3 regions of the Microcoleus sp. N9_A1 genome follow, and region 1 is predicted to be linked to each of the others. Evidence: riboswitches for the same ligand, from Rfam matches in the RefSeq annotation. Region 1 holds a riboswitch; each other region holds the start of a gene.

What was found. Region 1 has a riboswitch for cobalamin ahead of QUA58_RS01100 (methyltransferase domain-containing protein). Riboswitches for the same ligand answer to the same signal wherever they lie in the genome.
Region 2: linked by a shared signal. The riboswitch ahead of metE (5-methyltetrahydropteroyltriglutamate--homocysteine S-methyltransferase) and the one ahead of QUA58_RS01100 (methyltransferase domain-containing protein) in region 1 are both predicted to bind cobalamin.
Region 3: linked by a shared signal. The riboswitch ahead of QUA58_RS02685 (DUF1636 domain-containing protein) and the one ahead of QUA58_RS01100 (methyltransferase domain-containing protein) in region 1 are both predicted to bind cobalamin.

The regions. Positions count from the first base shown of each region.
Region 1 is NZ_JAUBRI010000002.1:44,987-55,615, reverse strand. It holds gene QUA58_RS01130 (leucine-rich repeat domain-containing protein) at 1-205, shown strand, start outside; gene QUA58_RS01125 (ABC transporter substrate-binding protein) at 400-1,803, shown strand; gene QUA58_RS01120 (Uma2 family endonuclease) at 1,978-2,571, shown strand; gene QUA58_RS01115 (metal ABC transporter permease) at 2,624-3,478, opposite strand; gene QUA58_RS01110 (metal ABC transporter ATP-binding protein) at 3,614-4,369, opposite strand; gene QUA58_RS01105 (metal ABC transporter substrate-binding protein) at 4,502-5,518, opposite strand; cobalamin riboswitch at 5,714-5,869, shown strand; gene QUA58_RS01100 (methyltransferase domain-containing protein) at 6,083-6,952, shown strand; gene QUA58_RS01095 (ABC transporter ATP-binding protein) at 7,197-8,045, shown strand; gene QUA58_RS01090 (diacylglycerol/polyprenol kinase family protein) at 8,204-8,905, opposite strand; gene bicA (bicarbonate transporter BicA) at 9,287-10,629, opposite strand, start outside.
Region 2 is NZ_JAUBRI010000004.1:166,263-176,891, reverse strand. It holds gene QUA58_RS03315 (DUF6282 family protein) at 1-520, opposite strand, end outside; gene QUA58_RS03310 (alpha/beta hydrolase) at 589-1,494, opposite strand; gene QUA58_RS03305 (SufE family protein) at 1,509-1,955, opposite strand; partial or broken gene QUA58_RS03300 (CobW family GTP-binding protein) at 2,090-3,011, opposite strand; gene QUA58_RS03295 (methyltransferase domain-containing protein) at 3,482-4,318, opposite strand; gene QUA58_RS03290 (hypothetical protein) at 4,459-4,920, opposite strand; gene QUA58_RS03285 (hypothetical protein) at 4,995-5,435, opposite strand; gene metE (5-methyltetrahydropteroyltriglutamate--homocysteine S-methyltransferase) at 5,419-7,665, opposite strand; cobalamin riboswitch at 8,053-8,199, opposite strand; gene QUA58_RS03275 (iron ABC transporter permease) at 8,396-9,394, shown strand; gene QUA58_RS03270 (ABC transporter ATP-binding protein) at 9,536-10,321, shown strand.
Region 3 is NZ_JAUBRI010000004.1:40,946-51,574, reverse strand. It holds gene QUA58_RS02720 (metal ABC transporter solute-binding protein, Zn/Mn family) at 1-50, opposite strand, end outside; gene QUA58_RS02715 (metal ABC transporter ATP-binding protein) at 140-859, shown strand; gene QUA58_RS02710 (metal ABC transporter permease) at 1,013-1,852, shown strand; gene QUA58_RS02705 (CADD family putative folate metabolism protein) at 2,151-2,837, opposite strand; gene QUA58_RS02700 (WD40 repeat domain-containing protein) at 2,963-4,045, opposite strand; gene QUA58_RS02695 (GTP-binding protein) at 4,033-5,004, opposite strand; gene cobW (cobalamin biosynthesis protein CobW) at 5,187-6,221, opposite strand; gene QUA58_RS02685 (DUF1636 domain-containing protein) at 6,611-7,021, opposite strand; cobalamin riboswitch at 7,044-7,190, opposite strand; gene QUA58_RS02680 (serine/threonine-protein kinase) at 7,325-9,367, shown strand; gene QUA58_RS02675 (protein kinase domain-containing protein) at 9,688-10,629, shown strand, end outside.

The DNA of each region.
Region 1 (10,629 bases):
TCAAGTCACAGACATCAAGCCCTTACAATCTTTGAGTAAACTGACTTGGATATTCCTCAGTTCCAATCAAATTAGCGACATCAAACCTTTGCAATCTTTGACTAATCTAATTGAACTCAACCTCAACGAAAATCCGATCGAGCCTAAAACTTGCCCTCTCCAGCCAGAATCTATCTGTAGTTGGGGACCAGTATTTGTCTTCTAAAAGTTGACTGTTCAGCAAAACAGCCAATTTTGATGACACTCACGTGGGGGTGGGCATCCTGCTCGCCCAGAACATACAAATATGACTTTTATGAACTTAATTAATGAATTTAATGAATTGACTTTAACCGCAATCTCTTGAATAATGATTGTAACTAACAAGTTTTAAGTAGAAATCATATAAGGATCAAAACTATGTTCCAAGATGACAGAAACAATTCCCCACCCAGATTGTTTATTATTGCTTTAGTCTTAATTGGGTTTGGCGCATTCAAGTTTTTTCCCGGTTTATTCGCATCCAAAAGTTCAGATATATCTACTTCTACACCTACATCGGGTGCGAGTCCAGATGCGATAGCAAATCGCATCAGTTTAGGGAATCAGCTATTGGTGACATCCCAAACCACACCAGATAAACAAGCAGGTATTGAAGCTTTTAAGAGCGGAGATTTCTCAACTGCGATTCAAAAATTTCAGGCTTCGCTAAAACAAACTCGCAACGATCCAGAAACAGTTATTTATTTGAATAATGCCACAGCTCGCATTAGTCCTGCCTTGTTAAAAATTGCTGTCAGCGTCCCCATTGGTAGCAACCCCAATGTCGCTCAAGAAATCCTCCGAGGTGTCGCTCAAGCTCAATCGGAAGTCAATAATAGCGGTGGCATCAATGGCGCAAAACTGCAAGTAGAAATTGTGAACGATGACAACAATCCAGCAATTGTTAAAGAAGTTGCAAACACATTGACAAAAGATCCAACAATATTAGCAGTAATTGGACACAATGCTAGCAACGCCTCTCTTGAAGCAGCTCCGATATATCAGCAAGAAAAACTGGTAATGGTGACACCGACTAGCTTGGCGAACAATCTCTCTGGATTTGGCAGTTACATTTTTCGGACTGTCCCGAATATTAGTATTATGGCGGCTCCCTTAGCAGAATATGCAGTCAAAACAGGCAAAACTAATATTGCTATTTGTTATGACTCCCAAGCACCGGATAATATATCATTTAAAGATGAATTTGTGGCTGCTCTAATTGCTGCTGGAGGCAAGTTAGTTCCGACTGTTTGCGATTTTTCAGTCCCTTCTTTTACTCCCGAAAGTGCGATCGCCGATGCAGTCAGTAAAGGCGCACAAGGATTGATGTTAGCACCCCACATCGATCGCATCGATCGCGCGATTTCTCTGGCTCGCACCAATCAAGGCAAATTGCCACTCTACGGCAGCACGACAATGTACACGTTTCAAACGTTAAAAGATGGGCAAAAGAGCGTTGACGGGCTTGTTTTGCCTGTTCCCTGGCATCCTGAAACCAATCCCGGTAGCACTTTCCCCAAGAATGCTGCTCAGTTGTGGGGAGGAGTAGTAAATTGGCGCACCGCAACGAGTTTTGATGCGACTCAAGCTGTCATCGCGGGATTGAAGCAAAGTAATACGCGGGAAGGGTTACAAGAAGCATTCAAAAGTCCTAGTTTCTCGACACCGGGAGCTAGCGAGAAAGTGAAGTTTTTGCCAACGGGCGATCGGGCTGGGAAGCCGATTTTAGTGCAAGTTAAACAAGGAGGAAGCACTGGCTATAACTTTGTCCCGCTGCGATAAGTTTGTTAAGTGCGATCGGGTTCATTCTTTGTGGAACAGGCAGGAAAGCCTGTTTCTAAGAATAGTGAAAATTGCCACAATTCAATTAATTTTTTGTAAAACAGGCCGGAAATCCTGTTGCTGACAAATTTTTATGATAAGCTGGAATCAGTCGATTAAAGGAGACCGTTGTGTATGATCGCGCAAGTTGAAACGAAAACCTACCAGGCTGAGGAATATCTAGAATTGGAAATCAATTCTGAAGAGCGACATGAATTTATCAATGGGGAGATAATTCTGATGGCGGGTGGCACACCGATTCACAACGAAATTACTAGCATCTTAAATTCTGTTTTGAGGGTAAGTCTCAAGGGTAAACCTTACAGTATTTTTTCATCCGATCAGCGGCTTTGGGTTCCGCAGTTTAACAACTATACTTACCCTGATGTGATGGTAGTAGCGCGCCCGATCGAGTTGCAATCTGGACGGACGGATACAATTACCAATCCTGTGCTGATTGCGGAAGTGCTTTCTAAAAGTACCAAAGCTTATGACCGCGATGAAAAGTTTGCGGCCTACCGTAGTATTCCGAGTTTTCAGGAGTATTTATTGATTGACCAATATCGACTACAAGTGCAGCAATATTCTAAAGCTGAAGCGAATAAGTGGATTTTTTCGGAATATAGCTGTGCGGGCGATCGAGTTTCATTAACTTCTATTTCTGTGGAAGTTGTGCTGGCAGATTTGTATGAAAATATTGACTTTGATGTTATACCTAATCCGGCTTAAATATCTAGGCGGATTAGGCTTGTCTAAGAGCGGTTTTAACCGCCCACTCTTATTAATCGATCGCCCGTGAATTCCTAGCTCTAACCAACAAGCCGTGTTTTGGAGCAAAAATCATCGCCAACACAAACAGCAGCGTTTGCAAAACAACAATACATCCGCCCGTCGCACCATCTATGTGATAGCTGATATAAGTTCCCATCACGCTAGAAAATACCCCAGTCGCCATCGCAATCAACATCATGTGGTCAAAATTATCGCTCAATAAATAGGCGGTTGCTCCCGGAGTCACCAACATTGCTACTACTAAAATAATCCCTACTGTCTGAAGTCCAGCCACTGCGGTGAGCGATAGCAAAGATAGCAGCACGTAATAGAGAAATGTGATATTTAAACCGATCGATCGCGCGTGAGTCGAATCAAAACAAAATAAAATTAAATCTTTGCGTAAAACTGCCAGCGTCACTAAGCTGATGACACTAATAATTACAGTTTGAACAATATCAGCATCGGAAATGCCTAAGACATTGCCAAATAAGATATGCGTCAAGTCGATCGAACTTCTGACTTTAGAAACTAACACTAAACCAAAGGCAAAAAATCCAGTAAACACTAAACCGATTACCGTATCTTCTTTGATGCGAGTTTTCGCTTTGATAAAGCCGATCGCAATTACGGAGCCCACACCAAACACAAACGCCCCCACCGCCAAAGGAATATTCAGCACATAAGCAATCACAACCCCCGGCATCACCGCATGGGAAACCGCGTCACCCATCAATGCCCATCCTTTCAAAGTCATATAGCATGAAAGCGCCGAACAAACAAGCCCGACTAAAGCGCTGATTAAAATCGCTTTTAGCATAAATTCATGCTGCAACGGTGCGGCAAACCACTGAATTAAATCCATTATTTTTTCTCCAAATCGACTTGAGTTAACTGAGATCGGACACCACAATCAATAATCCTATAGGGGCGGGTTCGCGATCGGGCATTAAACGTGCAAACCCACCACATAACACTTTGTTGACATTGCTACAATATCTCAGGTTGACCGACTTTTTGCAGAGGAAAAATCGCCAACGGAACCGCCAAAAGTTCGCGAAAGATTTTCCTCTGTAAACACATCAGAGGTATTGCCATAGGCGAGAATGCTGCGATTAATTAACACTACTTGGTCGCAAAAGGTAGTAATAGACTCTAAATCATGGGTAGAAACGAGAATTGTATGTCCTGTTTGACGCAGTTCCATCAACAAATCAATCATCATTTTCTCTGTTTTGATATCGACTCCGGCAAAGGGTTCATCCAGTAGCAAAACCGTTGCTTGTTGCGCCAGAGCCCGCGCAAAAAAGGTGCGTTTCTTTTGTCCGCCGGATAACTCTCCGATTTGCCGATCGCCCATCTGCCACATTTCCACCCTTTCCAAGCTTTCTCGCACCACTTGTTTGTCGATCGATCCAGGAATCCGCAACAGATTCATGTACCCATAGCGCCCCATCATCACCACATCGCGAACATTCACCGGAAAATTCCAATCTACCTCTTCCGACTGAGGCACATAGGCAACCAAATTGCGTTTTTGCACTTGACGAATCGGCAACCCATTAATTAAAACTCGTCCGGTGTTTGGCTTCACAAACCCCATGATGGCTTTAAACAACGTGGATTTTCCCGCACCATTCATCCCCGCCAAACCGCAAATCGTCCCTGCTTTGAGTTGCAGAGAGGCGCTGTGCAAGGCAACTTTGCCGTGATAGGCAACAGTGACATTTTCAATATCGATACTGATTCCATCCATCTAATTTTCTCCCTATTATCAATTACCTACAGAACTTACGCAGGGGGGTAAAAACCCAGTTTCTTGCGAGATACCTCGTTGCTAAAGCCAAGATTTTTGGAGAAACCGGGTTTTTGGGCTCACTGTTCTCCTTTATTTTCCCTGTAACCCTTTTATCAAAGTATTGACATTGTATTCAAGTAACTTAAGATAGGTTGATGCTGGGCCTTCCGCTGGAGAGAGGGAATCGACATAAAACACCCCGGCAAATTTGGCGCCTGTTTCCTTGGCTACCTGAAGCTGTCCTTCGTTGCTGATGGTGCTCTCGCAGAATACAGCAGGTATTTGGTTTGCTTTGACTGTATTAATCACCCGTTCGACTTGTCTCGGTGTGGATTGTTGTTCGGCGTTGACAGGCCAAATATAAACTTCTTTCAAACCGTAATCGTTGGCAAGGTAAGAAAAAGCGCCTTCACAACTTACTATGTAGCGTTTTTCCGGGGGAATGGCTGAAATAGCTTGTTTGAGTTTTTCGTCGATCGCCCGAATTTGTTCACTGTATTTTGCCGCATTTGCGTTGTATGCTGCAGCATTAGCCGGATCGATATTTCCTAAAGCCTTGCGAATATTATCAACATAAATTAAAGCATTTTTGGGCGACATCCAAGCATGGGGATTTGGTTGACCTTGATAGGCATCTTCAGAAATATTAACGGGTTGGACTCCCTCGCTCAAAGTAATGTGGGGAACCTTGGGAAAACTGTTATAAAATCGAGTTGCCCAGCGTTCTAAGTTCAACCCATTATCTAAAATTAAATCGGCTTTTTGCCCTCGTGTTAAGTCGCTGGGAGTGACTTCATAGCCGTGAATTTCCGCCCCTGGCTTGGTAATGGATTCAACAGTTGCCTTGTCACCGGCGACGTTCTGCGCCATGTCTGCCAGCACCGTGAAGGTGGTGAGAATGACTTTTTTATCTTTTCGGGTCAAATCGGTGGCGGTTGTGCCTGAAGCTGGATTTTGGTTGGTTTGAGGCTGGGTCGTCTGAGTGTTGCACCCGCTGAGACAAACTGCCAGTAGCAGCCCGAATCCTAGGAGATGATGTTTTTTCCTAGGGGGAGAGTCCGGGAGGGGGAGAGGGGGATTTAGGGTAATTTGACGGTTTTTCCGCATATCTTCAAAAATTCCAAGTGAAATTCGCTAGAGTTTGCAGCAGACGGTACGATCGACGATCGCTGATTTTCATAATCTTTTCATTTTTTAAATTTATCACAGAACCCGTAAAAATGAAAGAATTATGAAAAATGGGGTAAATGGGCGATCGCCCAACAGAATCAGTATTTTGTGAAATATCTAAAATAGTGCTAATATCTCGGCAGATCGATCGGCTCTGATGGAGAACAGCCATCAGACGCAAGGGGGAAAGTTCGGTGAAAATCCGGCGCTGTCCCGCAACTGTAATGAGATAATACTAGGATAGTTAAATCTCTGAGTCAGGATGCCCGCCGATTTGTTTACCTGTTGTTTTCATCTGCGAGGTATAGATGATGGTTAGTTTAGTATTTTTACAATTAATCTACTGTTGTTGTCGGTTTGTCGAGCGCGAATGACAAGGGAATTTTGGATTTTGTGGCAAAAGTTGGAAATTTATGCAGATCGCGTGTTATTAACATATATGCAAGCGCTGGGAAGAATTTCAACCCTCCCGGAAATCCTCAAATTTACCCAATTCTCCTCATGTCGAAGCAAACATCAATTTCTATTTCCAAAGTAACTCGCTACCAAAATGCAGCGCTGAATTACTATTTGGGGTTGACAGATTCGCCGTATCTTCATTACGGCTATTGGAAGACTCTGCCTGTGCCTGCTGACGAACTCACCATCGCGCGGCTGCGTTTTGCTCAGCAAGCTTACACAGATAAATTGTTAGATTTTATCCCCAAAGAAGTCAAGACTTTGCTGGATGTAGGATGCGGGATTGGTGGAAATGCGGCTTATTTGCTTGATCGAGGTTTTGCAGTGGAAGGGCTCGCACCCGATCCGTTCCAACAACAGCGTTTTCTTAAGTGTACAGGCGATCGGGCAGTTTTCCACCTCACTAAATTTGAAGACTTCCAAGCCACCCACTCCTACGATTTGGTTCTGTTTAGCGAAAGTAGCCAATATATGTCTGCTGTCGATATAGCTAAAGGTGCGGCGACTGTACTCAATCTTGGAGGCTACGTACTGCTTGCGGATATGATGCGATCTAATCCTAATTATACAGAAGGAATGTTTTCTAATTGTCATGTTGTCAAAGAGCTGGAAACTGCATTAATGCAAGCCGGGTTTAATTTAGTAAAAACTGAGGATATTTCCACTCATATTTTACCAACAATTGACCTATATGTCGATACTTTCCGCAGGTATGGACTGAACACAATGATTTATGTTGCGGATTTAATTTCGATCGCAGTTCCGCCAATTCATAAATTCCTGCGTTGGATATTTCGTCGCTGGTTTAAAAAATTGGTGGTTGAAGGATTGGAGGCGAGTCAACTTTTTGAGCAACATCTTTGTTATGAAATTAAACTTTGGCAGTTGACAGAAAAAGATGGACGTGGCTAATAATTAAGTCCGATCGAACTTTTTATTAAATGCTGTAATTGTCATCGCGCTTCGGGAAAGCAATCGCATAGTCTCGGCGATTGCTTCACTAAGAGTTCGCAATGACATATTAAGCTAAGCTGTTGCGGCATTTAAATTTGATTTTGGGCGGGCTAGAAGCCCACCCCACAAATACCAATTACCAAATACCAAATACCAATTACCAATTACCAATTATCAATTACTAATTATCAATTACTAATATATGTCTCAATCAATTCTCGAATTCGCTCGCACTTTCTACTCCTATCCCTGCGGTTCGCGAGTAGCAATTCAGGACTTAAGCCTCAAAGTCCCCGCCGGGAAGCGCTGCGGGCTGATTGGTCAAAACGGCTGCGGTAAAACCACCTTTTTCCTGCTAGCAAATGGTTTGTACCAACCGCAACAGGGAATTATTCGCTGGGAAGGTGAACCATTCCGCTACGATCGCAAATATCTCACGCAACTGCGCCAACAAATCGGACTCGTCTTTCAAAATCCCGAACATCAATTAGTTGCTTCGACGGTAGAAGAAGATATCTCCTACGGATTGTACAACTTAGGATTGCCCGAATCAGAAATTGGTCAAAAGGTGCAACAGGCGATCGACCAATTCAACTTAAGCGAACTCGCCCGCGAACCAATCCATAACCTCAGTTTAGGACAAAAAAAGCGCGTTTCGATCGCAGATATCATGGTTCTCAAGCCCAAACTGCTACTGTTAGATGAACCTACCGCCTATCTCGATCCGCGCCACACCCGACAACTGATCGGTTTGCTGCAACAAATTCACGCGGCCGGAACCACCATACTTTTAGCAAGTCACGACCTCGATTTCATCTACCGCTGGGCTGATTGGGTGTTTGTGATGGATCGCGGAAAACTGATTCTAGAAGGCACTCCCGAAGCCGTTTTTGCTCAGCGGGATGTCTTGGAACAATTGCAACTTGGTGTACCGCTGGCGATCGAGCTAATCGACCAAATCAAGGCGATGTTTCAAACAGATGATCGCTCAAAAACGCCTAATTTCGAGGAATTGCAACAACAAATTTTACAAGCACGTCGGCTGCTTTAACGGGACTTAGACAATTGATAATTGGCGTTGCTGATTCACGGTATGAATTCCCTTTTCGCTTGAAGTTACAAAATTCACCCTCCGAGGGTTTATAGCAATTGCGAAATCTTGAATTCATACCTGTATCCAGCAACGCCGCCCGTGGGGGTAAGTTCAGATTAGACATTACCAATTACCCAAAATTGATTGAGGAAAAAGCCGATCGCAGCACTGCCGATCGGCACAGTCAGATTGTCAATTCCCAGTTTAGAAACCGACTCCAAAGTAGCAGCAACCAAAGCCACAATTGCTGACACCGCCCAAGTTTGCCAAACATTGCCTTGAACGAAGAGCAAAATCAAACTGCTAACAGCAAAACTCACCAAATACATAGTTGCAGAACCTTCCCAACTCTTCTGGATTCCCCAAACTCGATAAATATATTTGCCGTATTTTTTGCCGATGACAGCGGCCAATCCGTCGCCCCAAGCCATCACTAAAATGCCCAAAGCTGCGTATTCCTGATGTTGTAGCGGCCAAAACCAAGCGACGAGAACGCTAATACTCACAGCATAGAAAAAAGTCCCGAAACTCTTGCGGTTGATACTGTTAAGACTGGGCAAAATCGGCAGTTGGTAGGAAATTAGGGCGATCGCACCTGCTAAAATTCCCGCCGAAATCCCCACCCAACCGGGTATTTCGAGCCACCATGCTAGCAAAATCACATTTCCAGTACCCATGTGCACCACCTTCCGCGATACTTCAGGATCGACAGAAGTAAAGCGATTTAACCCTTCAGCTACCAGTAAAATCAAACCCAGCCAGATACCCACGAGGGAAATTTGCAACCACACAGTCGGAATTTCAGATAATATAGACACGATATTTAGGAAAAACTGCGATCGGGCAATGTTTATAACTTTAGTGGAAATAGGAAACTTGATTATTAGACTTGAGTTGCACTCAATCGCAGACAAGATTAAATTATCTGCGTCTATCGGTGTTTGTAAGCTGTTCCACATTTAAACTGCATTATTTGTGGTCTATACCCCATACTGTAAGGGGTTCAGGCAAGAAATTTAAATGACTAACAGCTTACGCTGGAAATCTGCGGTTAACAGATCGATGGAATATTTATGCAACTCAAGTCTAGTCCTGCACGCATCAATACCAAAGAAACCGGGTTTTTTACCGATATTAAGGGCTAGGATGCACTATTTTGGTAAAAAAACCGGTTTCTGACTGCCCCTGCGTAAGTCCCGTTACACTGGCACTTCCGAGAGGGGACGTTTGCTGTCAGCTACAGCGACGGCTTGTTGCAAGGCTGTGGTGCGATCGGTCAACATCCGTTCGGGCGAGATCAGATCCAACAATCCCAACTTCTGCAAGCGCTGCTGAATTTTGGTGCTGGCACCGACAATGTAAACCTGCAAGCCCTTATCGCAAGCATCGCGAATCGCATTTTCGATCGCCAGCGAAGCCGTCACCCCCAGCATCGGCACCTCAGTCAAATCCATCACCAAAGCATCCGCATCCTTCATAGCATTATGTTCGCGGGCGATCGCCTTCGACAACCCAAAAATCATCGGGCCGCTCAAACAGAACAGCAACACGCGCCCCCTACCCCGATCTAACAGTTGCTTGTCCTCATCGCTGAGGATCGCATCATCATCATCCGTATCGGAAATCAGCTTCACTCCGGCAGATTGCAAATTGCTCAACCGTTCGATCGTTAGAATATTAGCAATAAACACGCCAACACCCACGGCCACAATCAGATCCACAAACACTGTCAAAAACATCACCCCGTACATGATCAGGGAGCCCTTAACAGATACCTTGTGCGATCGCTTCAGGAAACTCCAGTCAAGGATATCAATCCCCACCTTCAGCGCAATCCCCGCCAACACCGCCATCGGAATCGGTTGAGTTAACTTCGCCGCCCCCAAAACCACCACCAGCAACACCAACGCCCGAGTTAAACCCGACAACGCCGAAGTCGCACCTGTTTGGATATTGACCACAGTTCCCATCGTTGCCCCGGCGCCCGGCAAGCCACCACAGATCCCTGACACGATATTGCCAATCCCTTGACCGATCAACTCCTTATCGGACTTGTGCTCGGTTCGCGTTAGACTGTCCGCCACCACCGCCGTCAGCAAGGTATCGATACAGCCCAGCATCCCCAGCATCACCGCATCCACAAACATCACCGTGATTTGACCTGCGGAAAAAGTCGGCAATTGCAAGGGGGGCAGTCCCACCGGAATTTCGCCAATCCGGCGAATATCCGCGCCCTGAAACACAGTCAGGGAAATTACCGTGCCGACAATCAGCGCTATCAATTGCGGCGGCACTAATTTCTTGATTTGTTTGGGCATCAGAAAAATGATCGCCACCGTCAAGGCACCGAGAATTGCTTCCGGCGGATTTACGTTTGCCAGCAACTGCGGAATTGCCATAAAAGTGCCCAAAACACCGCCCTTGGGAGGGGCTTGACCCAGAAACGGTGCAATTTGCAGAATGATCAAAATCACGCCAATTCCCGACATAAAGCCAGAAATCACGCTGTAGGGCATCAGGGTGACGTATTTCCCTAGCTTGA
Region 2 (10,629 bases), on a different contig from region 1:
AATTCTCTTTTGCTACAATCTTCAACACCGCTGCTGTTTCCGGTAAAACCTTGCCATTTTCCGCAACTTTAATCCCAATTCCCGACTTATGAAAAACCTGCAAATGATTCTCAGCATCAACCGTTGGCAGCCACACTATTTTACCGTATTTGCCGCCGATGCGGTGCATTGCGTCTACAGCGTCGGGATTAATGCCGCCGACAGAATGATTGAGAACAACTCCCCCGAAAACTTGGATTTCTGGTACTATTTTATTAACCAAAACTGCCCGCGCTGCTGTGCTGGCATAATGATTTTTCAATACCACAGCTTTCATCTTCGCCCTAGCAGCTAATTTCGCTACTTCAAAATCATCCAACCTGCGAGGAATCACATCAGGAGAAGAATGAATGTGAAAGTCGATCGCACCTTCGATCGTACTCTTTGGCAAATTGACCATCGGCGAATCTCCGACAGCATAAACTGGCAGACAAAACCAATAGCAAACAATCCAAACTAACGTTAAAAAAACAGCTTGCATTCCTCCCCTCTTCCCTTCTCCACTCTGCGTTCTCTGCGCCCTCTGCGGTTCATTCCCTCTTAATCCTCTCAAATAAAAGATTTAACCGCATTTGCTAAAGCTGCTGCATTTTCTTCGTGCATACCCAAAGAACCAGAAATAACTCGCGATTCAACGCCCGGTAATTCCGTTAATGCTTCCATTTCAGCCTTTGATTTTGGCGGCGCATTCTCAGCAATTACAACCATCACCGGCACTGCTAATTTTTGAAATTTATCTGTAAATTCCGATCGCACTTTAGCCGGATCTAAACCACCAGTCACAAAGGCAGCGGAACCGTACCGAGCACCGGGTTTTTGCGTCACTTGCCATTTGCTTTGAATGAAATCCGGCGTGACTTTACCTGCATCGGCGTAGACGTGGCGGCGGTACATAAAACTCAGGAAAGAAGGCGCAGTGTTGAGTTTGTAGAGGAATTGTCCCAGTAAGGGCGATCGTACTAATTCTCTCACCATTCCATGCCACCCGCTTTGCTGTTTGCTCATCGTCGGCAAAGGCCCGCGCCAAGTCGGCGCAGCTAACACAATCTTTGACCAAACATTCGGCTTTGATTGCGCTAACTGCATCGCATAACCCGCAGCGTGACCAGCAGCAACTACAGCAACAGGACTATTAAAAATTGCCTCAACAAAATCCTTGAGAAATTGATGGTATAATTGCGGTTTATAGTCGGTGCGCGGGCGATCCGATTCGCCGAAACCAGGCCAATCTAAGCTCACCACTTGAAAGTTAGAAGCTAAAAATTCTGCTAAAGGACGCATTTCTTCTCGCGTGGAAACTGTACTGAATGCCGGCAGCAGCAATACAGGATTTCCCTGTCCTTTGGTTTCGTAAATAACTTTTATCTGAGTTTCTTTCCAGTTCCAGAGATATTCCTGAACAGTCGCCGGATAGTTGCTAGAATTGGTTGTTGTTAAATTTGTAGTTTGGGTCACGGCTAGTCATCCTGTTAATTTGCTTCGGCTCGATTAGTTAATTCGCAAGCAACGGCTTTATTTTTCATCATTTGAAAGATGTTGTAAAATCCGTTAGCGCGGGAAGGTGTCAGACTCACATTCAAGCCCGTGTCTTGAATAAAATCTGGGGTAATGGTGACAATTTCAGCAGGAGTTAATCCGCTCAAACCTTCCACCAGCAACCCAACTAATCCTTTGACTAACTGAGCGTCAGAATCGCCTTGATACAAAACTTTTCCGTCTGCCAAATTTGCAGTAATATAAACTTGCGATACGCAGCCAGAAACTTTGTTTTCCGGCAGTTTATCGCTTTCGGGAAATGCTGGGAGTCGCTTGGCATACCACAGCAGTTGTTCGTAGCGCTGTTTCGGATCGGAGTGTCGCTGAAAGCGCTGGACGATTTTAGCTAGGGCTGCGGGTAGCGCGGTGTTTGCGGACATGATTCACTCGTAGCGGTTTACTGCGTTAATATTATACATTTAATTTTGCCGACGGGTGCGATCGGGCGATCGGTCAATTTCCGCGCAGTGGCAGCGTAACGGATAGCTAGAGTTTGCTTAATAGACTCTTTGTCTTAAACTAAGCAACTGTTAAGTTGTTCTCGAATTCGATCGGTATCTAAATTGCGCCCGATGACTGCGAGTTGATTGTTAGGTGGGGTAAACCATTCCAAAGCATCTAGTTCGTATCGCGGCCCGCTAAGTTGAAAAATGTGTCTCATCTGACTGTCGTTAAACCAGAGAATGCCTTTAGCGCGAAATACATCGAATGGCATTTTATCAGTAAGAAATTCTGGGAATTTGTGGACATCAAAAGGTCGATCGCTCTTAAATGATAGCGAAACCAAGCCATCATTTTCTCATTAATGGGAGTGATGTCCGTGATGGTGATGCTCGTGCTTATCCTCAGTTTCAAGACTCTCGAAAACATCTGCTGGCGTTAACCTAAACCTAAAATTAAGGGTAAAGAAACTTCACCGTATCGAGAGTGTAAAATTCTCGCTCTTTCCTTGACTGTGCGAATGTAAGCTTCTAACTTTTCTACTTTTTCTTGAGGAGCTAAATCTGTTTTGTTCAGCAGCACAATATCTGCACCACTTTTTTTAAAGCTGGTTCGCTGTCGAAATGTTCGGGAGTGAATGTTTCGCTATAGACTACGGTGAGTACAGAATCTAGACTGGTTAAATCCCGCAATTGGGTGCCGATAAATGTCAGGATAATCGGCAGCGGGTCGGCAACTCCGGTGGTTTCGATTACCATGCAGTCGATGCGTTCTTCCCGTTCTAAAACTCGGTATACGGCATCGACTAAGCCTTCGTTGATGGTGCAGCAAATGCAGCCATTGCTCAGTTCTACCATGTCGTCTTCGGTAGAAACAAGAAGCTGCAAATCGATGTTGATATCGCCAAATTCGTTAACTAAAACTGCTACTTTTAAATCTTGGCGATTTTTGAGTATTTGATTGAGTAAAGTAGTTTTTCCGCTGCCGAGAAAAATGTCTGATGTGTTGTTAGTGTCTTCGGCTACTAAATTAGTTGCATTCGACTCAAAGGCAATGAACCGGCCGCCAGCAGAAATAGCTGGGTTAAAAGCATCAAAATTTGCCTGATTTCCTGTTGAGTTGACGGAGGTGCGGATGGTGATGTTAGTGAGTCTGTCGTGCAGGAAAATATCTGAGGTGTTGTTAGTATCTCCGGGGACTAAATTAGTAGCAATAGATTCAAAGGCGATGAAGCGGCCATCGGCGGAGATTGAGGGGTTGATTGAGAAGCGATCGCCTTTTTTTCCTAATGAATTTACAGAGATGCGGGTGAGGAGAGTTTTAAATTCAGGCGATTTTGGGTTCATTTGTATTTCTGTTGCTTCATTCTTGAATAATAATGTCAATGCTTGTAGGGGCGGGTTCCCCAGTATGTTTAATTTCAAAACCAGAAGCTTTATAAACCCGCCCCGCCTATACTTTCGGATTATTTGGATTCAGAATTTTGTTGAGGAGAATTGAACTTTGCTATGAGCGATCGCACTGCTGCTATTGGTACAAATAATGCACCAGTAGCAGAGCCGATAACAAACCGAAACCAGAAGAGTAAAAAACGCTCTAGCGTCATTGGTTCTGCGGCTTGTTCAATAGCATCTGATAAGATTGCAGGAGATTTTCCGGCGGATGGTTTCACACCTGCGATCGCGATCGCGTAGGGGCTATTCTCATCAGCATACCAATCCGGTGCAACGTACACTTTGCGAATTTGGGTGAATCCTGCTAACTTATACCAACTGATATAAGCGTCTTCACTGGGAAACAGCATCCACGTATCAGACAGCCAACGGGCGATCGGATTCTTGCGTTCCAGCGGGCCGATAATCAGCGCAATTCCGCCTGGTTTAGTCACACGATAAGCTTCAGCGATCGCCCGTTGTGGATCGGGCCAATACTCAATGCTGCCAGCAGAAATGTAGCGATCGAATGTATCGGTAGCAAAGGGTAAATTCTCCACATCTCCGAGAAACTTCTCACAGTCATTAATTGCAGCTTTTTGTTTCGCTTTAGCTAACTGATGCGGACTTTGATCGAGCATTTTAACATGGTTAGAATTCACTTTTTCGACAATGCCACAAGTAGTGAATCCTGTTCCGGCTCCAGCATCTAGAACTTGTAAATCAGGGCGATCTAGTTGCGCGAGTTCCAGAGATTTCTCCCGCATGGGAATCGTCCAGAAAAACGGATTAATCAAATTATCGTAGCCAATCGACACAAAACGGTAAAACCAGAAGGCTTCTTTTTTATGTTGAATAAGTCTTGCCATTGTTGCTTTTTCCTCTAACGAATGTTGAACAGTTGGGATTCTTCCCATCTTTGAAAGTGAGTATTCATCATGTTTAACTTGAATGGGAAGGGTTGACGGAAGATTTATATTCAGAGCGTCGATCGCAGTTTCAAAAAGATTTACCGCGAAATATCAGTACGCTTCACAACAGCATCCGTTTCTAGTTGAAAATCTTCCCAGTGCTTGCACACAGTTTGGTAACAATCTGGAGGTGAAATCGGAAGATTTCTCAGATTCAAAAAGATAGCTTGATTGGCGCATTCCAACAGGAGAATAATATCCTTAAACGGATTATAATTATCCACTTCTTGAAGGATATGAGCATTCATGTGATGATGCTGAAGGATCACCGTATCAGGAGCAGCCAGCCACGCATTTAGGAATGGGGCGAGACGGGAACGCGGAACAAAATAGGAGTTAAATGTTTCACCTGCTACTCCTAAAAGTGGAGAATTAAGACTGCAAATTACTGCTCCGCGTTCACCTCCTAAGTAACCTATCCAGGCGTTGTAACCCAACGCCAATAAATTAGTAGCAATAAAGTCTTGCTGCCAATCGCAACCGTTCATTTCACTGTCCATCTTTTTCTAACAACTGCCAAAGCTGGATTTGATAACAGAGATTTGGTTTAGGCATTGGGAGAATAGGGTAAGTTTTAGGAACTCGGGCTTGGTGAGAATTCGTCCCAGCGTCTACAGACTTGTTCGTAACAATCAGCAGGTGCGATCGCCATTTTTCTTAATAAATTGACCTCGATTTGACGATTAACTTTCAGCACCAGCAGAATATCTTGCTCGGGATTGTAGGTGGCAACTGTTGCTTGAATAGATGAAATAGCCTCTGAGTCAAGGGATAGCGATCGCAAGTAAAATCCCATCAAATTCGAGGGGATAAACTGGATTGCGAACGGAACAGGTTCAAGATTTGTAATTGTAGAATGAATAACTTTAGTATCCACATCACAAACCACAACTCCCCGTCCAAAAGACTGAAATCCCTTCCATCCTGTATAACCAATCATCAGCAGATTTGTGTGAATGAAGCCATGTTGCCAGTAGCCAAAGTTTCCCTGCCAGATGCTATTTTCCGGTCGCATTTACTTCCTCCCGCAGCGTTTTGGCAGCTTCCACCATATTTTTTAAAGCCGGAATTACTTCTTCCCAACGCCGTGTTTTCAGGCCGCAATCGGGATTTACCCAAATTTGCTGCACAAGTAAATTGGCAATTCCAGTTCGCAACTGCTGCAAAATCTGTTCTGTTGTTGGCACTACTGGACTGTGGATGTCATACACGCCGTTACCCACTTGATAGGTGTAGCCTGCAGCGATGATTTCATGCAGCGTTTGGTTGTTGCTGCGACTATTTTCAATCGAAATCACATCGGCATCTAACCGTTCAATGTCTTTGATAATGTCGCCGAATTCGCAGTAGCACATATGCGTGTGAATTTGAGTCTGGGGATGAGCGACTGCGGTTGCCAAACGAAACGCATCTACTGCCCAAGACAGGTATTCACTCCAGCGCTCTAGCTTCAGAGGTAAACCTTCGCGTAATGCGGGTTCATCTACTTGAATTACCCTCGCTCCTGCTGCTTCTAAATCTGCCACTTCATCGCGCAATGCCAGCGCAATTTGAAACGCTTGTTCCTGTCGTGAAATATCGGTGCGCGGATATGACCAATTTAAAATTGTTACGGGAGCTGTTAGCATTCCTTTAACTGGTTTTTGCGTCAATGATTGCGCTACTTTAAACTCGCGTACAGTCATTGGGGCAGTACGAACGACATCACCGTAAATAATCGGCGGACGCACGTACCGACTGCCATAGCTTTGCACCCAGCCATTTTGCGTGAAGGCAAATCCATCTAACTGTTGTCCAAAGTATTCCACCATATCGGTGCGTTCAAATTCGCCATGCACTAGCACATCCAGCCCAATTTCTTCTTGGAGTTTAATGCTGTTGGCAATCTCAGCATCAATAGCTGCTTCATACTCTGGCTGACTCAATTCACCCTTTTTATACCGTACTCGCAGTTGTCGCACTTCTGATGTTTGAGGAAATGAGCCGATCGTTGTGGTGGGAAAAATGGGCAGAGAAATCTGTTTTGACAGCCGCAAACCGTAGGATAATTCCCGTAGAAAGTCATTTGTCGTAATGCTTTTCATGCGTGACTGCACGGCAGGATTGGCTGGACTAAATTGCTCGAATTTTGTCCAGGCATCGGTAATCTTGGCGCGATCGCTCTCAGTTTCTTCTCCTGTTAAACTGCGTGCCAAAAACTTCACCGCTTGCAGTTTTTGTTCTGCAAAACTCAACACATTGCGGAGAGGTTCTGGCAACTTTGTTTCCCGTTTGGCATCGTAGGGAACAAACTGCAATGATGCCGACGGCTGAATGACGATATTAGGCGTAATTCTTTGAATGTCTTGCAGCACTGGCAGCAATTGTTCTGGACGGATTTGCCAGATGTTGCGGGCATCCACAATGCCAACGCCCAGATGCTTATCTGGGGGAAATCCATATTGCTTGAGTAAATCTAAATTGCGTCCGCGAGTGAAGTCTAAACTAATCGCGGTAACAGGCAATGCCATCACCCAAGAATAAGCTTCACCCAAGTCATCAAAGTAAGTGACAAGATGCAGCGGTAAATCGACTTTAGCAAAGGCTTGATAAGCAGTTTGATAGTGTGCTTTGAAGTTGTTTGCATCTCCCAGAACTAAGGCAGGTTCATGTATCTGCACTTCGGCAACCCCAAGGGCTTTTAATTGCGTCAAGAGTTCGATGTAGCGCGGCAGCAATTGCGCTAGAGAATCTTCCATTGCGCCATCTAACCGACTCAACCGCAGTAGCGTACAGGGGCCAAGAACGATCGGCACTGCCCGCTCCCCTAACGTCGCTTTTGCCCGCTGCACCGTCTCCAGAAAATCGCTGAAATCTGCTGGTTGCAGTTGGGTTGGAATTTCAGGCACGAGGTAGTGATAGTTGCTATCAAACCATTTGGTCATCTCTAGGGCCGGAATTCCTTCTTTGCCCCGTGCCATTGCAAAGTATCGATCGAGTCCTGATAACCCCTGAAAGCGTTTGGGAATTAGACCTAAACGAATTGTCCAGTCAAGCACGTGATCGTAGAGTGTAGTATCGCCTACACCGATGCGATCGATGCCTGTCTGTAGCTGTGTTTTCCAGTTTTCTATTTCTACAGTTTGAACAGTAGACAGTAAAGTATTTGCCTCTAATTTGCCACTCCAAAAACCTTCCAAAGCTTTCTTGACTTCACGGTTTTTACCAATGCGGGGATATCCAAGAGTTGCCGTTAAAATTGACATAATTGCTCCTAATTTGGGGTTGTCAATTGATTCATCAGTCAATAGAAACTCTGTCGGAAACCAAGAGGTATCCGATGCCGAATTTCCGACAGCAATGCCATTAGATTGCAAGGCGCATCAAAGGCAAAAGCATCTGAATTTCCAACAAAGCTATAAAAAAGCTGTTAGAAATTACAGCAGGCAAAGGCCCAGCAAGATTCCTTGCATCTGAAACTAGATAATGCTGTTCATGTTAGTTTTTCAAACTTGCTATCTCGCCCTAGAAACCAATTCCACCACAGGTTTCTCACGGGTTAAGGAGTATAATCGCCGATCGCGCAGCGTCTCTGAAAGAGAATCGAATTGAAAACAAAATGCTGAATACATCCGTACCTCGCAGATGGGTTAAATGAAACGATACAATCGGCGGGCATCCTGACTAAGAAACGATTGTACGCTTCATCACAGTTGCGGGACAGCGCCGGGTTCGCACCGGACTTTCCCCGTTTCCTCTAGTGGGTGATCTCCACCAGAACCGATTACTTCTGACAATACCACATTTCTGAAAATTTGCAACCCCTCAGACAAATAGCGCGATATGTAGAGTTTTTCGATCGTCGGCTGTTCATCTGCTCCCACGGTCGCCGCCTTCTGGTAAATGGGTTATTGTAGTTAACGAGTTCGATCGTTCCGCAAATCTAAACGGAGGACATATCGCACTTTATTTTTTAAATTCAAGTGGTGTAATCTAGTGAATTTGCAAAAAATCTGGCTAAAATATCGAGTTTTTCAGGCAGTTATATTCTTAGGATTGGGTTTGCTGTTAACCATCGCTCTTTCGCTTTCTTTTGGTGCGGTACCGATGAGTACCGATCAATTGTGGCAAGCATTTCTGCACCGAGGCGATGCTGTCAATCAGACTATTTTCTGGGAATTGCGTTTGCCCAGAGTTGGGGCAGCGCTGACAGTTGGTGGGGCTTTGGGAATGTCGGGGGCTTTGCTGCAAGGTTTGCTCCGCAACGGTTTAGCCGATCCTTTTGTATTAGGAATTTCGGCTGGTGCAGGGTTGGTTGCGATTACCATGCTGACTTTGGGAATATTTCAAACTTGGGTGCCTTTGGCGGCTTGGATAGGTGCTATTTTAACTTCGATGCTGGTCTACTTTTTGGGAAAAACTAAAACGGGGATTTCTGTTGAACGTTTAGTTTTAGCTGGTGTGGCTGTGAGTTCTCTGTTTGGGGCAATACAAACTACACTGCTGCTGTTAGCTGAAGACAGCCGCTTGCAAGCTGCTTTGAATTGGTTGATCGGCAGTTTGAACGGTCGCGGTTGGTCAGATTTGCAGGTTGCTGCACCTTATATTTTGGCTGCTTTGCTGTTAGGATGTTTTTTGGGGCGATCGATAAATTTGCTGGCTTTGGGCGACGATTTAGCTGTTGGTTTGGGGGTTTCGCTGGTACGATCGCGCTTGTTGATTGGGGGTGTTGCTACTTTGCTAGCTGCGAGTGCTGTCAGCATCGGCGGATTAATTGGTTTTGTGGGATTGGTTGTGCCTCACGGGGTGCGTTTGTTGGTTGGTAATGATTATCGGTTTGTGTTGCCGCTGAGTGCGATCGGCGGTGCTTGGGTGTTGACTTTTGCGGATTTTTTGGCTCGTTTGGGTGCGGTAGAATTGCCTGTGGGTACGGTTACGGCTTTGTTGGGTTCTCCGCTGTTTGTCTGGCTGCTTTATCGGCGTTCTAGTCAGTAGGAAAGAAGGAAGAAGGAAGAAGGAAGAGGGAAGAAGGAAGAGGGAAGAAGGAAGAAGGAAGAAGGAAGAGGGAAGAAGGAAGACGCAAAATTAATTACCGATTACCGATTACCGATTACCAATAACCAATAATAAAATATAATGTCTTTACAAATTCAAAATTTAACTGGGGGTTACGGCGAAGTTGCGATCGCCCACAACATCACTTTATCTTTGCAACCTGGTGAGTGGTTGAGTCTCATCGGTGCCAACGGTTCTGGTAAGTCTACTTTCTTGAAGTTAGTTAGCCGCATCCTAACTCCGCAGCAAGGAAGTGTGTTGCTTGATGGCAAGGCTATTCATACTCAACCTGCGGCTGTTGTCGCTCAAAAATTAGCGATTTTGCCGCAGCAGCAAACAGTACCGGAAGGTTTGACGGTAAGGCAATTAGTTAGTTTGGGGCGTTCTCCTCATCAGGGTTGGTGGCAGTGGGAATTGAGCAAGGAAGATGCGGAAAAGGTGGAAGTTGCGATCGCTCAAACTGGGATTGAGGAATTTCGCGATCGCCCTGTCGAACAACTCTCAGGAGGCGAACGCCAGCGCGCGTTCCTCGCCTTAGCTTTGGCTCAAAATCCGCAAGTTTTGCTATTAGATGAGCCTACTACTTATTTAGATATTTGCTATCAGTTGCAATTGTTAGAGCTGCTTAACCAACTAAATCTAGAACAAAAATTGACGATTATTACGGTGCTGCATGAAATTAATTTAGCGGCTAGGTACAGTTCGCGGATTGCCATGTTAAATAAAGGGGAACTTTTTTGTGTAGGAACTCCCGCAGAAGTTTTAACTCCTAATAATTTAGCTAAAATTTTTGGCGTAGAAGCTATCATTTTAGAAACTTCTGTAGGCTTGCAGATTTGTGCGATCGCTCCCACTCTTCACACTTAATACTTTTATGATAAGTATAACCTTTTCCTCGCACTAAGTTCCAAACTTATTCAGAATTATTTCTATTAACTTATTGCCCCAATCCGCTATTCTATACTGAGTGCCACAGGCTTTAAACTATTGCCTAGTAGTGGTTCTAAAGGGTAGAATAAAACTTAAGAGATACTTAAAAAATCCGAGTGCAGGCAAGAAAGGCGGTTTTTTATACAAAATCTACCGTAAACTATTGATATTTAAATCATTAAGCGCTAAAGTGCGATCGAACTTCCCATCCGATCGTTTCCGGTTGCATCGGTATTGTTCAAATA
Region 3 (10,629 bases), on a different contig from region 1:
ACAGCCGTACTGCAAAATCTGCCAGTTTTTCCAGACAATTTTTTTAACATTTCACCTTTGGAACGATAATCGTTATTGCTTTTTCGAGTTATCCTATTGTAGTAGCTACGAACAAGAATCGTTCTCAAAATCGGGAATTATGTTAGAAGTGCAAGACTTGGCTGTGAATTATCGAGGAATTTCGGCCCTTAACAGCGTGAATTTCCAGTTAGAACCCGGACAATTAACCGGTGTATTCGGCCCCAACGGCGCGGGGAAAAGCACGATGGTGAAAGCGATGCTGGGATTGATTCCGGCGTGTCGGGGTTTGGTAAAATATCAGGGGCGGTTGTTGAAGGAACAGTTGTCGCGGGTGGCCTATGTGCCGCAGCGATCACAAATTGACTGGGATTATCCGATTACTGTGCAAAACGCGGTGATGATGGCGCGGACTGTCCAGACTGGTTGGTTTCGATCACCCTCGAAGCAGTCCCAAGAATTGGTCAAAGCGGCTTTGCTGCGGGTGGGAATGTGGGATTTGCGCGATCGGCAAATTGGCGAACTCTCCGGCGGACAGCAGCAGCGGATTTTCTTAGCAAGGTCGATCGCCCAACAAGCCGACTTATTCTTCTTCGACGAGCCCTTTAGTGCGATCGACAAAGCAACAGAAGAGATTATATTCGATATTTTTGCCGAACTCAAAGCCGAAAATAAAACATTGCTAGTAATTAGTCACGATTTAGGCGAAACTTTAAAAAAATACGACAATTTATTGTTGTTAAATAAGCATTTAATTGCCGTTGGTTCCAGCCGAGAAGTTCTCACCGCCGCCAATATTCAAAAAGCCTATGGATACGATTTAAGTTTAGTTTCAGCCTAAGCAAAATGGGATTATTCTCACCGTAGGGTGCGTCGCTACGAAATTGTCGATTTCCCTTGATAATTTTTCAATGGCGACACAACAGCTAAATCCGTTGCCGAACATCCGTTAAATCCCGTACATTGCTCATTGCCGAACTTCCTTCTTCTATAAATGTTAAACCTACTAATTGAGCCACTACAATTCGAGTTCATGCGAAATGCGATCGCCGTCGGCATTTTGCTAGGAATTCTCTGCGCCGTGGTTGGCTCCTACTTAATTGTACAGCAAATGGGAATGATGGTTGACATGATAGCCCATTCAGTATTAGCAGGATTGCCGGTGGCTTTTTCTTTAGGTTTCAATATTTCGCTCGGCGCCTTTATATCAGGAATTATCAGCGCGGTAATTATGGCGTGGATTCAATCGCAATCGCGCCTTAAAATTGATGCAATTATGGCATTAATTTTGTCTACATTTTTAGCAATTAGCGTCACGCTGATTAGCCTTTTGCGGACTACAAAATTAGACTTAGATGGGTTTTTATTCGGCAATATCTTGTCAGTTGCACCGACTGATGTGCAGCAGACTTTTGTCATAACTGTGATTATTTTGGTCGCGGTTAAACTCTTTTACAAAGAACTGCTATTCTATACTTTTGACCCGTTGGGCGCGCAAGCCTGCGGTTTGCCTGTAAACTGGATTTATTTGGGGATGATTTCGGCGATTACGCTGACGATTGTTGCGAGTTTGCAAACTGTGGGGGCGCTGTTAGTAATTTCGCTGTTAATCGGGCCGGGAATTACGGCATATTTGTTGGTAAAAGAGCTGCATTTAATGATGGGATGGGCAGCAATTATTGGAATTACAGCTAGTGTGACGGGGATGTATCTCAGCTATTATTGGAATATGCCGTCGGGTGCGGCAATTGTGTTGGTTGTTTTTGGATTATTTTTAGTAGCTTTGCTGTTCAGTCCCAGTCAAGGAATTTTGACTAGAAAGAAAGGAGAGTGAGTACCGAGATTGTTGGTGAGGGAGGGCGGGTTTTGTTCTGAGATTGTTGGCGAGTGTCAAAATCCTTGGCTAAACCCGCCCTACAAATTATGCGTTTTTTCTACCTAACTATACGCACAATTAATCATTGGTAGGGGCTGTGAGGGAGGGCGGGTTTTGTACCGAGATTGTTGGCGAGTGTCAAAATCCTTGGCTAAACCCGCCCCTACAAATTATTCGTTCATTGGTAGGGGCAGGTTTAGCTAATAAACTTTTGTATTCACAGATAATTTATGTACAAAACCTGCCCTTAACTTAACTAGATGCACTTAGCTTGACAATAGGTTTCATAAACCCCATCAAGCAGTAAGTTGATAGCCAAAGTTGCTTTCTCGGTGGCTAACAGCGCTTCCTGTTTTGCTTCTTCAGTTTGGCAAAGCTCTAACAGCGCTTCGCGGGTAGCTTCCGAGTGGAACTCGTCGGCTTTTTCGTGGACTTTAAAGAAAGACAAAGCAGCTTCGGAATCGATGCCGTAAAATTCCTTCAAACCAGCGATTTTGGTTGTAGAAACTTCGGGGATTTGCGCTTCGTAAGCGTAAAGGGCTGCTAAACCTTTGACGGGTGATTCGCTGCGCGCTAAGTCTTTGAGAATGCGAACGGATTCGCTGGTTTTTTCTAAGTGTTCGTGATCGATAACTGCATTTCTGTCTAAACCCAAACCTTCGGCAAAGCGCAGCCACAGTTCAGGGTGATTAGCAGCGCCTCTCTCTTCTTCTATCAGGTTTTCGAGGAGCATTTGACGAATTTTGATGTCGTCACAGGCGGCGTGCGTAGCGCTGACATAGGTGGGGAAGTTGTGGACTTGCAGATAGTATTCTTTGGCGTACTCTTGCAGTATTGCGAGGTCGAGTTTACCTTCGTTCCACATTTGGTAGAACGGGTGTTTCAGCAGGTGGTTTTGGTCAAGAATCGTGTTGATTTGTTCGAGAAATTGCTGTTGGGTCATAATTGTCGATCGCCCTTAAGGATAATGCAGCCACTAAAATGTTATATTAATCTAGCCTTCAGTAAAGTGCAAGTTTTCAATTGTCTACATCTTTGCAGCACCGGTGCGATCGGCCGTCATGGAACTTAGCGCCGCCCGAACCCCTTGCCTCGCATAGATTTCGACCAAACCAGCAATTCGCCACCACAGCCGCAGGCCGCCAGAAATTGACCATCGGGATGCCATGCGAGACAGGAAAAACCGCCCTCTGCACCTTCTAGAATTTGCAGCAATTGTGCTGCTTCCTCCCACAAACAAACTTGACCGTCAGCAGCGGCGGAAGCTAATAAAAATGTGTTAGGTTGAAAGGCGATCGCATTTACCACATTTTCATGCACCTCTAACGCCCAAGAATCCCAACCGACACTTTCATCAGCGTCTCTTTCCCAGACGGAAATGCCTTGAGAGCTCGAAGCAGCTAACAAAGGTGCACCCAAAGAATTAGTTTTATCCGACCAAGCTAACTCCCGAACTTTCCCCGGAAAACCCTGCATTACCCACGGTTCAAAATTTCCCCATTCATTAACAATGAGAGTATTGTCCATATTGCCACAAGCTAAATATTCTCCTTGTGGCGACCAAGCAATTGCACCGGTTGCAGAGGGTACTGATAAAATTTCCGGGTCTTCGTCCCAGTCTTCGCCATGCCAAACTTTGACGCCTTGATAGCCGCTAACTGCCAGATATTGAACCATCGGATGCCATGCTAAATCGAGGATAGATGATGACTCGAAATTCAGCGTTACTTCAACAACATTATCCTCAGCATTCCAGACTTGAACGTAGCGGCCAATACTGAAAGCTAACTGGTTGCAGTTGGGACTCCAAGCTAACTTATCAACCCAGACACGCTGGTTATCCAAATCAGCAATTAATTCCCCAGAATTAACGCGCCAAATTCGCACTTTTCCATCTTGTCCGCCAGCAGCTAGGAATTGACTGTCGCGGGAAAAAGACAAACAATCGGCTGACTTACCCGTGGCACTTTGTAGTGTTTGCAAGGACAATTCATTAACTTCCCCTACTTCCGCCAGCATCACTTCCCCCGCAGCAGAACAGACTGCTAAACTTGTACCATCCGGCGACCAAGTAACAGCAGTTACGTAGTCAGACAGCATTGCTTTGGCGTGAAATTCCAGGGTTTGTTCGCTACTTTTTAAACTAGACACCGACGGAAATCCTCTCGCAATTGATTTTCGTTTAAGTTACGGCCGATGAATACGAGTTCATTTTTCGGAGTTTCGGTGGCTTTCCAAGGCCTATCCGGCCGGCCATCGAACACCATGTGTACTCCTTGGAAAACAAATCGCTGGTTGTCTCCGGCGACATTCAAAATTCCTTTTGTCCGAAAGATATTTGGCCCTTGAGTCCGCAACAATTCCTCCATCCAATCGCTGAATTTGTTGCGGTCAATAGCGCCGGATTCTACTATTGCTACGGAGGTAACTGTTTCGTCGTGTTCGTGAGTGTGCTCGCCCAAAAAGTCGGGTTCGATGTCTAATGCGCGGTTCAAATCAAATGCTTTAACGCCCAACAAAGCATCCATTTGTAATTCAGCATTGCGGGTTCGGTGAATTTTTGCCATTGCATTCATGGCGCGAATTCGCTTTTCTAATTCTGCCAATTCTTCGTCACTCACTAAATCTGTTTTGTTGAGCAAAACTACATCAGCAAAAGCAATTTGTTCTTGAGCTTCGTCTGAGTCCCAGTGCTGCCAGATGTGCTTGGCATCGACTACGGTGACAACTGCATCTAGCAGCAATTTGTCCCGCATATCTTCGTCTACAAAGAATGTCTGAATTACGGGTGCGGGGTCTGCTAAACCTGTGGTTTCGATGACTATGTGGTCGAATTTGTCGCGCCGCTTCATCAAGTTGTTGATAATCCGAATTAAGTCGCCTCGGACTGTACAGCAAATGCAGCCATTGTTCATCTCAAAAATTTCTTCGTCGGCATCGATAATTAGTTGGTTGTCGATGCCTACTTCGCCGAATTCGTTGACGATCACTGCAACTTTTTTGCCGTGTTCCTGTGTTAAAATGTGATTCAGTAGCGTAGTTTTGCCTGCACCCAGATAGCCTGTGAGAACGGTAACAGGAACTGATTCGATCGCCCCAGCAGTCACCATACTTGACCTCGTTTATTGTACAATGATAACCATTATCGCTATTTTACACCAGACCTGCTGGGAGTGACCACAATATTAAATAATGTTAATAAATTGTTCGTCAGAGCTTGTAGGGGCGAGTTTTACCAATAATATTTGCTGCAATTCAAAATATCGATAAACCCGCCCCTCTCAGATGACAATTAGTTGTTAATTATAGCTGCAATTCGATCGCGCTCCAACTCTCTACCAATAATCACCAGCTTGGTTTGGCGGAGTTCCGAAGGTTGCCAAGGGCGATCGTAAAAATATTCTATGCGCTCCCCGACACCTTGCAACACCATCCTCATCGGTTTCTTGGGAACCGCCACAAACCCTTTAATCCGATAGATTTCCTCCTGCTGCATCAAGGATTGCAGTTTTTTCACCAAAGCTTCAGGTTCAAACTCGCGATCGGCAATAAAGAAAGTCGAGTTAATATCATCATCGTGTTCATGTTCCTCTTCCGTGTCGTGGTGACTCGGACGAGACTCCAAATCATCCTCAACCGCCGCATTAAATCCCATTAGCACATCAGGGTTAATTTCGCCACCCTTGCAAGGCACAATTTTCACACTCGGACGCAACTCTTGCTGCAACCAGGTTTGAACTTTCTGTTGAGTTTCTTCGTTTACGCGATCGACCTTCGTTAAAAGTACCATATCGGCACAGGCTAACTGGTCTTCAAACAATTCCTCGATCGGAGTTTCGTGATCTAAACTATCATCAGCTTGTCGCTGTGCCATCAAAGCATCGATATCACCGACAAAACTACCGCTAGCAATAGCTTCGCAATCGACAACAGCAACAACACCGTCTACTGTAGCACCGGTGCGAATTTCCGGCCAGCGAAAAGCTTGAATTAAAGGTTTAGGAAGTGCGAGGCCAGAAGTCTCAATTAAAATACAATCAATTTGTTCTCTGCGCTTCAACAATTTCTGCATAGTCGGCAAGAATTCCTCTTGAACAGTGCAGCAAAGACAACCATTTGTTAGTTCTACAATATTGCTGCTGACATTTTCTTCTTCGTCGCAAACTTGGCAATCGCGCAGCAGTTCTCCGTCAATTCCGATTTCGCCAAATTCGTTAACCAGAACAGCAATGCGGCGACCTTGATTATTTTGCAATAAGTGGCGAATTAAGGTAGTTTTGCCGCTACCAAGAAAACCAGTGATGACAGTAACAGGAATTTTGTGCATTGATAATTTTGTGCTTATTTGGTGATGGGACATCTCGTTCCCAGGCTCTGCCTGGGAATGCTAATCTAGAGGCTCTGCCTCGCTGGAATAAAGGAGCGCTTTTAATACGAGGCAGAGCCTCTGCATATGTGTTACCAGACCGAGATCGTAGGTGACAACTTAAGACTGAAATCTACAATAAAAGTCGCTTTTAAGCGAAGTCTAGATCCCCCTAAATCCCCCTTAAGAAGGGGGACTTTGAGAATATTTCTTGTCCCCCCCTTAGTAGGGGCGGTGCCCCCGTGCCCGCCCTTGGTTAGGGGGGATCTAGATTTCGATAAAAACAAGAGAGACGATCGGTTTGACGTTAAGTAGTCACCAATGGGCAGAGCATGGTAACGAGAAAGGCTCTAATTTGCCAGCGGTGGAATCTTTGCTAAAACACCTTTTTTCAGAGCTGGAGGACGCTCAGACCACGGCAACAAACCGTCCGGTTTGGCATAGTATTGACCCGCGCATTCGAGTACCGCCGCGACGCTTTCCGACTCATTTGCTGGTAAATCGCCAAACAGATAAGTGTACTTTCCAACAGCAGCAAAAGACACCGCACAAGAGTGACTGCAAGCACTCATGCACTCAACCTCTTGAATCTCAAACTTATCAGAAAACTCCCAATCTTTAGCGAGTTTCGATAAGTCTTCCATAAATTGTTGACCGCCGCTTTTACCTTCGCGCTTGCCGTTTTTCCAAACACTAGCGCAAGCAGTGCAAACAAACAGACTGTGCTTTGTGCGTACAGCCGTGTTAATTCCATCCATCATCCGTACCTCGCAGATGCGTTCAAAAGTGAGTTAGATATCGGCGGGCATTCTGACTTGAGAAACCACAACGGTTTCATTACAGTTGCGGGACAGCGCCGGACTTGCACCGAACTTTCCCCGTTTCCTCTAGCGGCTGCTCCTCGCTAGAACCGATCGCGAAGTCACATCATACCGCACTTGCCGCCTTTTTTCAAAAAAGTTATGTTTGTAAGAGCGATCGTTTCGTTCGTAGTAAGGACTTTAGTCCTTATAAGATAACGGCTTCAGGACTTTAGTCCTTACTACCAACCATAGTAATTACCTATGAACGCTTTTCCAGACTTTTCCAAACATGGCTATCAAATAAGTCGCGAACTCGGATACAACAGTTTGGGCGGCCGCGTCACCTATCTTGGCACAAAAATTAACACAAAAAAATCCGTTGTAATTAAGCAATTTCAATTTGCCCAATTAGGTGCTAGCTGGGCAGAATACGAAGCTTACGAACAAGAAATTAAAGTTTTGCAAAATCTGGATTTTCCGGGCATTCCCCGCTATCTCGATTCTTTTCAAACTGACAGCGGTTTCTGCATGGTGCAGGAATACAAAAATGCCGAATCTGCTGTCGCGCGGACTTTTTCCCCGCCGGATATCAAGCAAATTGCGATCGCAACTTTAGAGATTTTAGTTAACCTGCAATCTCAGAAACCGCCGATAATTCACCGCGACATTAAGCCAGAAAACTTGTTAATAGATGACGAACTAAATGTTTATTTAGTAGACTTCGGTTTTGCTCGGCTAGGAGGTGGAAATATCGCCGCCAGCAGCGTCGTCAAAGGCACGATGGGATTCATGCCGCCGGAACAAATGTTCAACCGAAAATTAACAAAAGCCTCCGACCTTTACGGCTTGGGGATAACGCTGATTTGCTTGTTAACTGGTACGAAATCCGCGGATGTCGGTAATTTAGTTGATGCCAATTATGGCATTCATTTCCGGCATTTAGTACCGCCATTGCAGCAGGGTTGGATGAATTGGTTGGAGAGGATGGTAGCGCCGAGATTGCAAGACAGATTTCCATCGGCTGCGGATGCTTTAACTGCGCTAGAATCTTTGGATGTCAGCAGCTTGCCGAAAGTGAGAATTGAGCGCGATCGCCTTCAATTCACAGCTACTGAATATGGAGAAACCTTAACACAAACTATTGCCATTAGCAACCCAATTCCCGATACAATGCTTTGTGGCAGGTGGGAAGTCGCGCCACATCCGAACGATCCGCCCCACACGCCCTACGACCACTCTTGGATCTCCTTTGAACCGCAGGCATTTGAAAGCAATTATATCCAGTGTACAATCGCAGTCGATACGAGCAAATTGCTGGCAAGTCAAACTTACAACCGCCAAATCATCTTGCGCGCTAATTCTGAACCCGAAACTCATACAATAGAATTGCAAGCTACAACAGCCCCGCTGCCCGTACCGCAAAAAACTAATTTTTTGTCAGTATTCAGGCTGATTTTTATGTTCTGTTTAATATTAGCAACTTTTATGTGCTGTTTGCTGTTAACATTTTTCATATTTGACTGGATTGATTATAGTTTCGTCTATCCGGTGGTTGACATCTCTTTGTATTCTGGGACTACTACTATCATGCTTCCCATCTGTTTTACGAGTGGCTTATTGGGATTTTTAGTCGCCGAACTCGCCATTACAGCCCAATCAAACAAATATGATTTTAATTGGTTTCTAGCTTTATGTGGAGGGTTAATAGGATTGATTTTTTTTAATTTTATTAGCAGCATATTAACCAGTATTCTTTTAGATATCGGGAAGGGGACGATCGATAATCAATTAATAAGTTTTGTGTATGCTGGGTCAGTGCTGGTTTCGCTAGCAGTAACTTTACTTGGAGCCTTAATACTAGGAGGAAGGATTACGAATGTTACAATCGAAAATATTACGATAGCAGCAGTTATTATGCTGCTTTTATCATTTTCCTTGTATGCTTCTACCGTTAGAGTCTTCTTGATTCTAGCGCTGGCATCCCTGATTTACAAGATAGTCAATTCGGTATTTAACAAGCAGATTGACGAGCAGATAGCCAGACAAGTTCTTGAAGTAGATGCTACCAAAAGAGCTTTTCTCACTGCCGGATTTTGTATGACTTTGTCAGTAGCATTTCTAAACTATTTAAACTTAAAATCTCACTTAGAATGGGTTGAACCCAGAGAAATATTAGTTGTAGGAGGAACGATAATGACATCTCTAGCCGTCACTGGAATTCCGTTAATTGACTCGATCGTTTTTAAACCAAAAAGAATACTTGCCAACTATCGCAAATCCCGACCAAATTTAATTAAACCGTAAAAACTTGTTCGCAGCAAGGACTTTCAACCTCAATGACTGAAGTCCTTACTAAAAACCTTACCAAACATTAAGAGTCTGCATTCCTGCCTGTTGTTGGCGGATTTTTTCGAGAGTTCGCTTTAAATCCAACTCTTAAAAACCTCGCTATTAACTATCACAACTCTCGACCACTAACTATAGCACTCCTAAATCATTTGTGTAATTATTGTAGGGGCAAACCCCCCGTGGTTGCCCCATAAGGCCGGGGTAGGCACGGGGGCACTACCCCTATATCTTTTTACTCATTTAGGATTCCTAAATCAACTATCAACTATTTACCTATGAATGCTTTTCCTGACTTTTCCAACTACGGCTATCAAATAACCCGCGAACTCGGACACAATCGCGCTGGCGGTAGAGTTACTTATCTCGCTACCGAAATTAATACCAAACGTTCCGTCGCCGTCAAACAATTTCAATTTGCCCAAACAGGCGCTAATTGGGCTCAATATCAAGCGTGCGAACAAGAAATTCGGATTTTGCGAGAACTCGACTATCCTAGCATTCCCCGCTATTTAGATTCCTTCCCCACTGCATCGGGTTTCTGCATGGTGCAAGAATACAAAAATGCCCCTTCCTTGGCAAATTCTAACCGCTGGAAGCCCGAACAAATCAAGCAAATTGCTATCTCTGTTTTAGAAATACTCAAATACCTGCAAAATCGGGTTCCGCCAGTCATCCACAGAGATTTAAAACCCGAAAATATTTTAGTAAATGACCGGATGAATGTCAGCCTTGTCGATTTCGGATTTGCTAGAATCGGCGGGGGAGAAGTGGCCGCCAGCAGCGTTGTTAAAGGCACTTTGGGCTTTATGCCGCCAGAACAAATGTTCAATCGGCAGCTAACTGTTGCATCGGATTTATACAGTCTCGGCGCGACGCTAATTTGCTTGCTAATCGGCATCAATTCTACCGAAGTTGGCAGTTTGATGGACGATACCGGGCGGATTAATTTTAAACATCGCTTGCTGCAGCTAACTCCCGAGTTTCTTGACTGGCTGCAAAAAATGGTAGAACCTAATTTCAAACACCGCTATCCTTCCGCAGATGCGGCCTTAAATGCTTTGATTCCCCTAGAGGTAGTTCAGCAGCGTAACAAGTCAAAACTCGCACTCATATCAGTCGGATTATTAACAGCAATTGCTGCTATTTTTATTCCTTTGCTCTGGAAATTTCCCGAACCTCAAACAGCAGTCGATATCAAACCAGTAATCAACGCAGTA